DNA from 3 places in the Streptomyces sp. NBC_00090 genome. Region 3 is predicted to be linked to each of the others. Evidence: riboswitches for the same ligand, from Rfam matches in the RefSeq annotation. Region 3 holds a riboswitch; each other region holds the start of a gene.
What was found. A riboswitch is a leader RNA that binds a small molecule or an ion and turns the genes downstream of it on or off. The one in region 3 is predicted to bind cyclic di-AMP.
Positions count from the first base shown of each region.

Region 1: another riboswitch for cyclic di-AMP. It lies ahead of OG361_RS15955 (transglycosylase family protein); the one in region 3 lies ahead of OG361_RS33120 (peptidoglycan DD-metalloendopeptidase family protein).
Region 2: another riboswitch for cyclic di-AMP. It lies ahead of OG361_RS39655 (transglycosylase SLT domain-containing protein); the one in region 3 lies ahead of OG361_RS33120 (peptidoglycan DD-metalloendopeptidase family protein).

Region 1 covers NZ_CP108224.1:3,644,370-3,648,704, reverse strand. Annotated here, with positions in the region: gene OG361_RS15965 (cytochrome P450) at 14-1,261, shown strand; gene OG361_RS15960 (transglycosylase family protein) at 1,446-2,507, shown strand; cyclic di-AMP (ydaO/yuaA leader) riboswitch at 2,722-2,938, shown strand; gene OG361_RS15955 (transglycosylase family protein) at 2,942-3,670, shown strand; gene eno (phosphopyruvate hydratase) at 4,064-4,335, shown strand, end outside.
Region 2 covers NZ_CP108224.1:8,950,305-8,954,639, forward strand. Annotated here, with positions in the region: gene OG361_RS39645 (hypothetical protein) at 1-369, shown strand, start outside; gene OG361_RS39650 (phosphoribosyltransferase family protein) at 474-1,760, shown strand; gene OG361_RS39655 (transglycosylase SLT domain-containing protein) at 1,754-2,668, opposite strand; cyclic di-AMP (ydaO/yuaA leader) riboswitch at 2,673-2,856, opposite strand; gene OG361_RS39660 (hypothetical protein) at 3,225-3,830, shown strand; gene OG361_RS39665 (phosphocholine-specific phospholipase C) at 3,893-4,335, opposite strand, start outside.
Region 3 covers NZ_CP108224.1:7,422,314-7,426,648, reverse strand. Annotated here, with positions in the region: gene OG361_RS33135 (STM4012 family radical SAM protein) at 1-2, shown strand, start outside; gene OG361_RS33130 (STM4011 family radical SAM protein) at 10-882, shown strand; gene OG361_RS33125 (SGNH/GDSL hydrolase family protein) at 869-1,663, opposite strand; gene OG361_RS33120 (peptidoglycan DD-metalloendopeptidase family protein) at 1,838-2,929, opposite strand; cyclic di-AMP (ydaO/yuaA leader) riboswitch at 2,934-3,089, opposite strand; gene OG361_RS33115 (tyrosine-protein phosphatase) at 3,482-4,303, shown strand.

The DNA of each region.
Region 1 (4,335 bases), 3.8 Mb from region 3:
GTACGGTCGGGGGGTGAGCACTACCCCCGCCCCCGAGCTCTTCACCTGGGAGTTCGCCAGCGATCCGTATCCCGCCTACGCCTGGCTGCGGGAGCACGCGCCCGTGCACCGGACGAAGTTGCCCAGCGGGGTCGAGGCCTGGCTCGTGACCCGGTACGCGGACGCCCGCCAGGCCCTCGCCGACCAGCGGCTTTCCAAGAACCCGGCGCACCACGACGAGTCCCCGCACGCGAAGGGGAAGACGGGCATCCCGGGGGAGCGCAAGGCCGAGCTGATGACGCATCTGCTCAACATCGACCCGCCCGACCACACCCGGCTGCGGCGGCTGGTGTCGAAGGCGTTCACCCCGCGCCGGGTCGCGGAGTTCGCGCCGCGCGTGCAGGAGCTGACCGACCGGCTCATGGACGACTTCGTGGAGAAGGGGAGCGCCGACCTCATCCACGAGTTCGCCTTCCCGCTCCCCATCTACGCGATCTGCGACCTGCTCGGCGTGCCGCCGGAGGACCAGGACGACTTCAGGGACTGGGCCGGGATGATGATCCGGCACGGCGGCGGGCCGCGCGGCGGGGTCGCCCGGTCGGTGAAGAAGATGCGCGGCTATCTCGCGGAGCTGATCCACCGCAAGCGCGAGGAGCCCGGCGAGGACCTCATCTCGGGGCTCATCAGGGCCTCCGACCACGGGGAGCACCTCACCGAGAACGAGGCCGCCGCCATGGCCTTCATCATTCTCTTCGCCGGTTTCGAGACGACCGTGAACCTCATCGGGAACGGGGTGTACCAGCTGCTGCGCCATCCCGAGCAGCGGGAGCGGCTCCAGGCCTCGATCGCCGCCGGGGAGACCGGGCTCCTGGAGACGGGTGTCGAGGAGCTGCTGCGGTACGACGGGCCGGTGGAGATGGCCACCTGGCGGTACGCGACGCAGGCGCTGACCATCGGCGGGCAGGAGATCCCGGCGGGCGACCCGGTGCTCGTCGTGCTCGCGGCGGCGAACCGGGACCCGGCGCGGTTCGCGGACCCGGACACGCTCGACCTCTCCCGGCGCGACAACCAGCACCTCGGGTACGGGCACGGCATCCACTACTGCCTCGGGGCGCCGCTCGCCCGTCTGGAGGGGCAGGCGGCGCTGACGACCCTGCTGACTCGCCTGCCGGACCTGCGACTTGCGGCCGATCCGGCCGAACTCCGGTGGCGCGGAGGACTCATCATGCGGGGATTGCGCACGCTTCCGGTGGAATTCTCCCCTTCCGTACGGGTGCAGTGAGCTGACGGTACGTCAGAAATGTGATCTTCACGTGATCGGGGGTCCATCGACTTGTGACGAGCGTTCGAATGCCGCTACGTTTCCCGGCAGTCTCAGCCGTCACGCGAAAGGCCTCCCTATGCGCTCCGGGAACGGACGACACCGTCGCCCCCGTCAGGCCCCCGCCATCGTCGTCGCCGCGGGAGTGACCGGATCCGCCCTGGCGCTGCCGTTGCTCGCCGCCGGATCCGCCTCCGCCGCCGACGCGGCCACCTGGGACCGGGTCGCCGAGTGCGAGTCCGGCGGCCAGTGGAGTGCCAACTTCGGCAACGGCATGTACGGCGGCCTCCAGTTCACCCAGGACAGCTGGGAGCGGAACGGCGGCCTGGCGTACGCGCCCAGCGCCGACCTGGCCAGCCGCGCCCAGCAGATCGTGGTCGCCGAGAAGGCGCTCGCCAGGGGCGGCACCGACTGGGCCACCTGCGCGCCGATCGCCGGCCTGAAGAACGACGGCAGGGCCACCGGGGTGGACCCCGGCCCGGCCACCGCCACGACGGCGCCCACCGGGCCCGTGGCGGAGTCGAACCGGACCGCCGGCGTCCCGGCCGCGCCCGCGGAGACCTCCGCGGCCGCCAAGAAGGCCGGGACCGCCACGTCGGCCGGTTCGGGCGCCTCCGGCGAGGCGTCCAAGGCGCCCGCCGCCTCGATCACCCCCGCCGCACCCGCCACGCCGGTCAGCCCGACCGCTCCGGTGACGCCGACCACTCCGGGCACTCCGGGCACCCCGGGGACCCCCGGTACCCCGGGTACGTCGATCGCCCCGACGACGCCGACCACCCCGGCCGCGCCCGATGCGTCCCTTACGCCCGGATCGCCCGATACGTCGACGGGTGACACTTCGTCGGCCACGCCCGGAAGTGGCAAGCACCGGGGTGAGGCAGCTCCGGAGGAAACCGGCAAGACGGACACTTCGGCTGAATCAGGTAGACACGCTTCATCGACGGACAAGCTGGCGGAAAGCCCCGCCGCAACATCGACGACTGACGAAGCGAAGAATTCGGGCGCAACGGACAGTCAGGACACTTCGGGTGTCTACACCGTGCGGCCGGGCGACAACCTGACCGAAATCGCCCAGCAGAACGAACTCCCCGGCGGCTGGAGCGCCCTCTATGACGCCAACCGCGGTGCCGTGGGCGCCGATCCGGATCTCATCCTCCCTGGTCAGAGCCTCGACCTGACGGTCGATTCGGAAGGGAAGGCCGAGTAGTTCGGGGGTGAATGTCCGGTTCTGGGCAAGTGAGACATGGGTCTCTTCGCCCCAACTGGCGTGTCACGTCCGAGAACTCTGCTTCTGTCACCTCCCACCTGCGTAAACACTCCCCGCCGGAAGGCAAGTAGGGGCGATATTTCCGCAATACGCCTCTTTGAACTTCCGGTGGGTCTGTGTCTACGGTCGTAACCGCTCGCCACCGCGGGCCCCGTCGACCGAAACGCCGAATCCTGCCGTCGGCCGATGGGAACAGTCGTCGCGTAAGCGCCGTAGGCAGGAGCGGGGGACCCAAGGTAAGTGCCGGCCCCGGCCGTTGAGACAGACGGCCGACGATCGGCTTGGGGTTAAGTCGCGTGCTAGGACACGCGGCCGGGCACTCATTGGCCCGAACCCGACAGCTCACCTCGTAGGCGTCGGTGAGGAGAATCTCCATGCTGTTTTCCGGCAAGGGCAAACACCGCCGTCCCTCCAAGGCCACCCAGGTCGTCACGCTCGTCGGCGTCACCGGTGTCGCCGTGGCCGCCCCGCTGATGACCGCGGGCACCGCCTCGGCCGCCACGGCCTCCGAGTGGGACCGTGTCGCCCAGTGCGAGTCCGGCGGCAACTGGTCCATCAACACGGGCAACGGCTACTACGGCGGCCTGCAGTTCTCGGCCTCCACCTGGGCCGCGTACGGCGGCACCGCCTACGCCTCGACCGCCAACCAGGCGTCGAAGTCCCAGCAGATCGCCATCGCCGAGAAGGTCCTCGCGGGCCAGGGCAAGGGTGCCTGGCCGAGCTGTGGCGTGGGCCTCTCCAGCGCCTCGTACGACGGCGGCGCCGCCGAGAGCGCGCCGCAGCAGCAGACGCAGCAGCCTGCCCAGACCCAGCAGCCGCGCCCGGAGCGGAAGGCCGAGCAGCCGACCACCCGCAGCGAGCAGCGCCAGGCCCCGAAGCAGCAGGCCGCGCCGAAGGCCGCCAAGAAGACCGTCACCACCCCGACCGGCAAGACGGTCGAGAAGGGTGACGGCGAGTACAAGGTGAAGGCCGGCGACACCCTCAGCAAGATCGCTCAGGCGCAGGGCGTCAGCGGCGGCTGGGCCAAGCTCTTCGAGCTGAACAAGGACGTCGTCGACAACGCCGACCTCATCTACCCGGGCCAGCAGCTCCACCTCAAGTGAGCCCGGCGGTCCGCCTGAGTCCGGCGGCTCACGCGGCCCCCACGACCCTCCCGCGGTGACCACCCCGGTCCGGCGCGCCCTTCCCCCGTGCGCGCCGGACCGGGGTTCCGCGTTTCCCGGAGCCGTTTCCGGGGCCGCTTCTCGGAGTCGTTCCCGGAGCCGTTTCCCGGAGCCGGAGAAGTCGTAGAAGAGGGGAAGAGGCCGGGACCTGACGGTTACCGTCCAGTAGATCTGGGGCCCTTCGTCCCGACATGCATGCCCTTGGGTCCTTTTTCGTCCCAGGGGGCGGGCGCACGGCCGACCGGAGCCCCGGAGCCGGTTAGGCTCTTGTCGCAAGGCCAAGCGACCCTGCACCGACCTTGCGTCACATCCAGCGTCACATCCCAGAAGGAGATGCTCGTGCCGTCCATCGACGTCGTCGTAGCCCGGGAAATCCTGGACTCCCGAGGCAACCCCACGGTCGAGGTCGAGGTCGGCCTCGACGACGGCAGCACCGGTCGTGCTGCTGTTCCGTCCGGTGCCTCCACCGGTGCGTTCGAGGCCATCGAGCTTCGCGACGGTGACCCCAACCGCTACCTCGGCAAGGGTGTCGAGAAGGCCGTCCTCGCCGTCATCGAGCAGATCGGCCCGGAGCTCGTCGGCTACGACGCCACCGAGCAGCGCCT
Region 2 (4,335 bases), 1.5 Mb from region 3:
GCGACGTACGACGTCCACGGCGCCTCCGGCACGCGGCTCGGCGGCTTCCGCAAGGACTTCGGCGCGTCCCTGCTGCGCAGCACCTGGCACCTGAGCCGGGAGGGGCAGCGGCAGGAGGCCACCGGGCAGGAGCGCAACCGGACCGTGGGGCTGCTGCGGCGCGTGTGGGAGTTCCTGCCCTTCACGGAGCTGCTCCCCTTCGTCGTGCCGTACCACTTCGACTTCGCCGAGGCCGGACGTCCTGTCATGTCCGTCGACAAGCTCCTGGGAGTGCGCGACCGGTACGTCGTGGACATAGCCGACCCGGATCTGGACCGTCGGCTCGCGATAGCCCAGGCGGTCGCCCTCGACGCGCTGCAGTCCCGCTGATCTGTCCGTCCGCGGCGACCCGTCTACCCTGGAACCACGGGCAGGGGACGGGGCACACGGTTCCGCCCCGGGCCCGGGCCGCGCACGCGGAAGGGCGGCGGACCATGTACTTCAGCGATCGCATCGACGCGGGCCGGCAGCTCGCGCCCCTTCTCGACCATCTCAAGAGCCAGGACGTCGTGGTCCTCGGCCTCCCGCGCGGCGGTGTACCGGTGGCCGCGGAGGTCGCCGACGCGCTCGACGCGCCCCTCGACATCTGTCTCGTCCGGAAGCTGGGGGTGCCCCAACAGCCGGAGCTCGCCATGGGGGCTCTCGGCGAGGGCGGTGTACGCGTCCTCAACGAGCGGGTCCTGCGCGAGACGGGCGTGGGCGAGCGGGGGCTCGCGGCCGTGGAGGAACGCGAGCGCGTCGAGCTCGAACAGCGCACGCTCCGGTACCGGGGCAGCCGCCCGCCCGTGCCCCTCGACGGCAGGACGGTCGTCGTCGTCGACGACGGGCTCGCCACCGGCGCCACGGCCCTGGCCGCCTGCCGGGTGGTCCGCGCCAAGGGCGCCGCACGGATCGTCCTCGCGGTGCCGGTCGCACCGCACGGCTGGACCGCACGCCTCGGAGGCGAGGCCGACGAGACGGTCAGCGTCCACGCGCCTGACTTCTTCTACGCGATCGGCCAGTTCTACCAGGACTTCTCGCAGACCGCCGACGCGGAGGTGATCGCCTGCCTCGACCGCAGCAGGGCCGCTCGCGGCCCCGTCGTCCGGGACACGGACGTCAGGATCCCGGTGACCGGCACCACACTCGCCGGACGGCTCGCCGTGCCCGACGGCGCGACCGGCATCGTGCTGTTCGCCCACGGGAGCGGCAGCAGCCGTCACAGCCCCCGGAACCGGGCGGTCGCCGAGGCCCTGAACGGGGCGGGCCTCGGAACCCTCCTGTTCGACCTGCTCACCGAGACGGAGGCGACCGACCGGGCGCACGTCTTCGACACCCCGCTGCTCGCCGGCCGGCTGGTGAGCACCACCGAGTGGCTGACCGGACGCCCCGAGGGCGCCGGGCTGCCGCTGGGCTACTTCGGGGCGAGCACGGGCGCGGCTGCCGCGCTGTGGGCGGCGGCCGATCCCGGCTCCGGCGTCGTCGCCGTCGTCTCGCGCGGTGGCAGGCCCGACCTGGCGGGCGAACGCCTGGCGCGGGTGCGCGCCCCGACCCTCCTCGTGGTGGGGGGTCGGGACGCGCTCGTCCTGGATCTCAACCGGAGGGCTCAGGCCCTGCTGCGGTGCGAGAACAGGCTCACCGTGGTTCCGGGCGCCACTCACCTCTTCGAGGAGCCGGGGGCCCTGGAGGAGGTGTCGGAGCTCGCCACGGAGTGGTTCGCCGAGCACTTCCGGCGTCAGTAGGCCCCGTTGACGTTGTCGATGGAGCCGTAGCGGTCGGCCGCGTAGTTGCAGGCGGCGGTGATGTTGGCGACCGGGTCGAACAGATCCGTGGACGTGCCGGGCACGTGGTAGGCGTCGAAGGTCGGCTGGATCACCTGGAGCAGGCCCTTCGAAGGGGTGCCGGCCACGGCGTTGGAGTCCCAGAGGTTGATGGCCCGGGGGTTGCCGGAGGACTCGCGCATGACGTTGCGGAGGATTCCGTCGTACGAGCCGGGGATCCCGCGCTGGGCCATGATGTCCAGCGACTCACGGATCCAGCCGTCGAGGTTGTCGGCGTACCGGGCGGCGGCCGGGGCGGCCTGGGCGGCGGGAGCCGCGGCGGGAACAGCCTGTGCGGCGGAGCCGCCCGAGGTACCGGCCGCCGGGGCCGCCGCACGGCGCTCGGAGCGGTTCGCGCGGTCGGTCGTGGCAGAACTCTTCTTCTGCGCGGTGCTCTTCTTCGGCGCGGCACTCGGCGCGGGGGCAGCCTTCGCGGAATCCCGACGAATCGTCAGTTCAAGACCGGGGTGAATCAGTGACGGATTGCCACCCACAGCGGACTTGTTGGCCCGGTAAATCGCCTTCCAGCCGCCCTGAATTCCCTTCCTCTGGGCGATCAGGGAAAGCGAGTCACCGCTTACCACGGTGTACGTGCGCGCGGTGGCGGCTGCGGCGGCCGGCGCGGCCGCGGGCTGTGCGGCCAGGGCCGTGGCGGGCTGCGCGGCGAAGGACTGCGCGGCGGTCTTCGGTGCGGCCGTGACGGTCTCGGCGCCGGCCGTGGCCGGGACGACGAGCGGCAGGGCGAGGGCGGCACCGCCCGTGCCGGCGAGTGTGAGGCCACGGGAGACGGTGCGGCGGCGGGGGCGGCGGTGCTTACCGTGTGCAGGCATGACGGTTTCCTCTCCGGCGCCTGCGGGGTGAGCTGTCGGGTTCGGACGGGAGATGTCCGGCCGCGCGCACGCGGCTTCACCCCGAGCCGTTCCGGATTCCGGACCGGCGAATTCGTGGGTCCCCCGCTCCTGCCGTCGGGTGAAAGGGAGGTGTTTCAAGCGGCGGCAGGATTAGGCGTTCCGCTCGAATGGGGGTGACCGTAGGCCAGTAATGCGGCGGATAACAAGAGGAGCGGATCCACTGTGAGTCGAAAAGGATCACCGAATTCCAGAAATACAAGATCGACCGGGTTCGAGCCGCACTGAACTTCCGTGTGCGGTACGGCCTGCGGGTGTTCCGGTCCAGGGTGGTGCCCTCGGAAAGTGAACCGCGTCACCAGGTGAAGAATGTCCAAATATGCGACGTAATTCCTTTGGTGAGTGAATGGGTGGAAATTGACGCCTGTGGGTCATTCGTTCGCGCCGGCGTGCGTGCAGGGCGCGCCGGTGTGCGCAAAAGTCGCAAACTGGACATTCTTCTTGAAGGATGGGGTCACCCGACCCAGGAGTCAGCCGGATGTCACCCACCACCTCCCCGCACAGCCCGGACACCCTCGACCGCGAGGCGGCCGCTCTCTTCGAGAGCGCCACCTGGCAGCGCATCGTCACGGACTGGACAGCCCCCGCACCGGAACGGGCGCCGGAGCGCGCCGACTGGCGGTCCCTCCTCACCGTGCCCGTGGACCGGCTCGTGGCCGAGGCGCTCGACGCGCTGCCACCGGCGCCACCGGCCGAGCGCCGGCTCCCGGGCCGGATCGGGGCCGTACTCCCGGACCGTCTGCACGCCTGGCGCCGTATCGGCAGACCCGAACTGCGCCCCTCGGTCCACCTCGGCTACGCGCGCCTGGTGCTCACGGAGTGGGGCTGGCAGAACGCCCCGTACAAGCTGCGCGACGCGCGGGGAGCCCGCTGCGTCTGCGGCGCCCTCCTCGCGGCCCACCGGCTCGGCTACGGCAGCGCCGACACCATGAACGAGGCGGCCGCCTGGATCATGACCGAACTCAGATCGCAGGGGTGGCGCGAGCTGATCGGACCCTGGAACCGGGCCCCCGGTCGTACGGCCGCCGAGGCGGTGGACCTCCTCGACGCCACGATCCGCCGCGCCGCGTACGCCGGCCGCTGACCACCGCTCCGACCGGCGGTCGTCGAAGGACCGCCGGTCGGTGACGGGAGGGAGAGGGAGGTTCAGCCGGTGACGCTCGGGGCGCCCGTCTCGATGTGGCCGGTGTACCGGCGCGACCAGGTCCCGTCGATGTCGGCGAGGATCGTGAAGTCGTACCAGCCGCCGTTGTAGGCCACCGCGTTGAAGAAGTCCTCGCGGCTGGAGTTCGCCGGGACCGTGTACGTCCAGGGTCCGTCCGTGCGGTAGGCGTTCGAGCGGACGGTGAAGGTCACCGGTCCGCCGGAGGTGTTGGTCATCGTGAACCACAGGGCCGTCCGGCCCGTACCCGCGTCGGGCGCGAACCGGGCCGCGACCTCCACGGCCTTGCCCGCCTTGGACGCGTCGCCGATGAAGCGCCGCAGGAAGCGGTTGGGCCCCATCATCGAGATGTCGTACTTCCCGGAGCCCGACCCGAACCCGATGTTGAAGTAGTCGGAGGCCGTGCCGCCGGGGTCGACCGTGTACT
Region 3 (4,335 bases):
AGGGCGGACATGGACCTGACACTGCTCTACCGCGGGCCGCTCGCCTCCTGCGACTACGACTGCCCCTACTGTCCCTTCGCGAAGCGCCGGGACAGCGGGGAGCAGTTGCGCGCGGACCGGGCCGCGCTCGAACGGTTCACCGGGTGGGCGGCCGAGCAGACCGGCGACCGGCTGCGGATCCTCTTCACCCCGTGGGGCGAGGGCCTGGTGCGCTCCTGGTACCGGCGGGCGCTGGTCGATCTTTCGCGGCTGCCGCACGTCGAGCGGGTGGCGATCCAGACCAATCTGAGCTGCCGGACCGACTGGCTGGCGGAGGCGGACCCGGAGAGCGTGGCCCTCTGGTGCACGTACCACCCGGGCCAGACTCCGTACGAGCGCTTCCTCGGCAAGTGCCGTGAGCTGGCGGACCGGGGCGTCAGGTTCAGCGTGGGCGTGGTCGGCCTGCCCGAGCACCGGGAGGACGCCCGCCGGCTGCGCGCCGCCCTTCCGCCGCACGTCTACCTCTGGGTGAACGCGGCCGAGGGCCACACGTACACGGACGCGGAGGCCGAGGAGTGGACCGGGATCGATCCGCTCTTCCCCTACAGTCGGCGGCCGCACCGCTCGGCGGGGCTGCCGTGCCGTACCGGCGAGTCGGTGATCTCGGTGGACGGCGAGGGGACGGTCCGGCGCTGCCACTTCGTCAAGGCCGAGCTGGGCAACCTGTACGACGGCTCGTACCGCGCCGCGCTCCGCCCCCGGGCCTGCCCGCTCGCCGTCTGCGACTGCCACATCGGCTACGTCCACCTGGAGACGCTGCCGCTGTACGACGTGTTCGCCGGCGGGGTCCTGGAGCGGATCCCGGCCGGCGTCGTCGCACTTCCCGGAGCTACAGGGGCATGAGGTCGGGGCGCTTCGCCTCGACGTGGTCGCCCGAGCTCTCGCCACGCAGCCTGCGCCCGATCCAGGGCACGAGGTACTCCTTGGCCCAGTGGATGTCGTCGCGCCGCACCTCCAGCGTGCCGCGCGGGGGGCGCGGCGGCCACGACTGGTCCGGGTCGGCGGGCACGGGCAGGCCGAGGACCTGGGCGGCGCGCAGGGCGACCCGGGTGTGGCCGTCGGGCGAGAGGTGCAGCCGGTCGTCGTCCCAGGCCCGCAGGTCCTGCACGGACTTGAGGGACCACAGGTCGAGGACCGGGCAGTCGTAGCGGTCCGCGATGGACCGGACGTGGGCGGTGTAGGTGGCGATCTTCCCGCGCAGGTGTCGGAGCACGGGGATGTCACGGGTGTCGAAGCCGGTGGTCACCATGACGGTGCCGACGGCGGAGGTCAGGTCCGCGACGGCGCGCTCGAAGCGCTCGGCCACGTCGTCGGGGTCGGTGCCGGGCCGGATGATGTCGTTGCCGCCGGCACAGAAGGTCACCAGGTCGGGGGCGAGTTCCTTCGCCCGGGGGACCTGTTCCGCCACGATCTGGTCGAGCAGGCGCCCGCGTACGGCCAGGTTGGCGTAGCGGAAGGCGTCGTGCTCCGGCAGCTGGTCGGCGAGCAGCACCGCGAAGCGGTCCGCCCAGCCGACGTACGTCCCGTCGGGTCCGGGGTCTCCGACGCCCTCGGTGAAGCTGTCACCGATCGCCGCGTACGACCCGAATGCGTTCTTGTCTCTTGATCTCGAATCGTCTGCCACGGGAGCACATCCTTCCCTTTCGGATGTGACCTACGCGACCGTAAGGAAGGGTTGACGGCGGGTGAGATATGCCACCGATAAAGATTCCACCAAGCCGGAATACGCTCCCGAATATGTCAGGAACACACTGGCGGCCCGGCACAGGGGTGCCGGGCCGCCAGCTGTGCGACCGCGTCAGATGGAGACGCCGTGCTGGCGCAGGTACGCGAGCGGGTCGATGTCGGCGCCGTAGTTCGGCGAGGTGCGGATCTCGAAGTGCAGGTGCGGGCCGGTGGAGTTGCCGGTCGAGCCGGAGAGGCCGATCTGCTGGCCGCCGCTGACCGACTGGCCGGACGAGACGGAGAGGGAGGAGAGGTGCGCGTACTGCGAGTAGCTGCCGTCGGAGTGCTGGATGACGACCTCGTTGCCGTAGGCGCCGCTCCAGCCGGCCGAGACGACGGTGCCGGCGCCCACGGCGCGGACGGTCGTACCGGAGGAGGCGATGAAGTCGACACCCGTGTGGTAGCCGGAGGACCACATGGAGCCGGAGGCGCGGTACGGGGTGGAGATGCCGCCGTCGACGGGGGCGACCCAGCCGGAGGAGGAACCGGTGGACTGCGAGGAGGTCGAGGCGTCCGACTGCGCGGAGGTCGAGGCGTCCGGCTGCGAGGAGGTCGAGGCGTCCGACTGCGCGGAGGTCGAGGCGTCCGGCTGCGCGGCGGTGGCGGCCGGGGCGGAGTCGCGCTCGGTGCCGCGGGAGGCGCGGGTCTCCTCGCCGGAGGCCTGCGACGAGCCGCTCTCCGACTCGGCCTTCGGAGCGGCCTTCGGGGCGGCGGCCTTGGGCGCGACGCGCTTGTGGGCGGCCTTCGGGGCGGAGGCCTTGGCGGTGCTCTTGGCGCCGAGGGTGAGCTTCATGCCGGGCAGGATCAGCGAAGGGTTCTCGCCGACGACCTGGCGGTTGTCCTCGTACAGCTTCTGCCAGCCACCGGCGAGGTGGTGCTCGACCGCGATCTTCGACAGGTAGTCGCCGCGGACGACGGAGTACGTCGTCGGGGCGGCCTTCACGGCGGCGGCGGGCGCGGCCCGAAGGGCGGCGGGGGCCTTCACCTGGGCGGCGGCGGCGACGGCCTGGGCGGGAACGGCGGCCGGGGCGGCCTGCTCGGCGGCGTGGGCGCCGGTCGCACCGAAGAGCGGGAGGGCGACGACTGCGCCTCCGGTACCGGCGGCGACGATTCCACGCGTGATCGGGTTGATCTTGGGACGGCGGTGCTTACCCTTCGCGGGCATGGCGAATTCCTCTCCGGCGCCTACGAGGTGAGCTGTCGGGTTCGGACTGGAGATGCCCGGCCGCGTTCTCACGCGGCTTCACCCCGAGCCGTCCTGCGTCGCGGGACCGGCGTACTTCCTGGGTCCCCCGCTCCTGCCACACATTTGATGAGTGCGGGTTCCGGACGGTGGCAGGATTCGGCGGTCCGACCGGATTGACGGTGACGCTAGACGAGCGGTTCGACACGGACAAGCCACTGATTTCCCCCGGCATTACCCGTTCCGCTTTTCCACCGGAATTCCGGTCACCCTCCGTGGATGACGGTCCTTCGATTTCCTTTTTCCGTACGGCAATTGCTCCGGGCTCCCGGCCACGATCCGTCACCTCTATGACCCTGCTCACGCGCCGAACGCCATCTCACCCGTAAACAGGGCGCGTTATACACAAGGCCCTAATTCGGACAGATCACCCATTACCGTCCGAGGGGGTGCGCCCGACCGGTCCCGCCTGGATGATTGCCCCAGGAACCGATCTCGCATCGGGCGCCCGAACGTCGACACCCAGGAGCATCCGTGACGCAGCAGCTGCCGCAGGCCCCGCCCACCGAAGCGAACGAACCCGAGCTGGCGGAGGTCCGGAACTTCCGGGACGTGGGCGGCCTGCCGACGACGGACGGGCGCGCCGTGCGACCCGGCCGCCTCTTCCGCAGCGGCCACCTCGCCCACGCCACCGAGAGCGATGCCGTCTTCCTCTCCTCACTCGGCCTGCACACCGTCTTCGACTTCCGCAACGACGCCGACCGGAAGGTCGAGGGCGAGGACGTCGAGCTCCCCGGCGTGCGGAACGTGCACATACCTCTCAATGACCCGGCCGACGGCAAGGAGTTCTGGAAGCTGGTGCGCGACGGTGACATCGCGCAGCTGCGGGGGATCCTGGGCGAGGGCAAAGCGGCGACCCGTATGTCCGACTCGTACCGGAAAATGGTGGTCGAGCGGACTTCGGAGCACAGCCGGATCCTGCACTCCATGGCCGAGGAGAGCCTCCCGGCCCTGATGCACTGCGCGGCCGGCAAGGACCGCGCCGGTCTCTCCATCGCGGTCACCCTGCTCGCCCTCGGCGTCGAGCGGGAGGCGATCGAGGCCGACTACGTGCTGTCGAACGACCCGCACCGCCGGTACAAGGTACGCCGCAGCTCCACCGCCCCGGACGCGATGTCGCCCGAGGTGATGGAGCTGCTGAGCCCGCTCTTCGACGCGCGGGTGGAGTATCTGCGGGCCGCGTTCGAGACGATCGACGCGACCTGGGGATCGGTGGAGACCTACCTCACGGAGGGGCTCAAGCTGACCCCGGAGACCCGCGAGCGGCTGCGGGAGCGCATGCTCGCCGAGGCGTAGCCCCGCCCACGCGCCCGCCCGCCGGTCCGTCC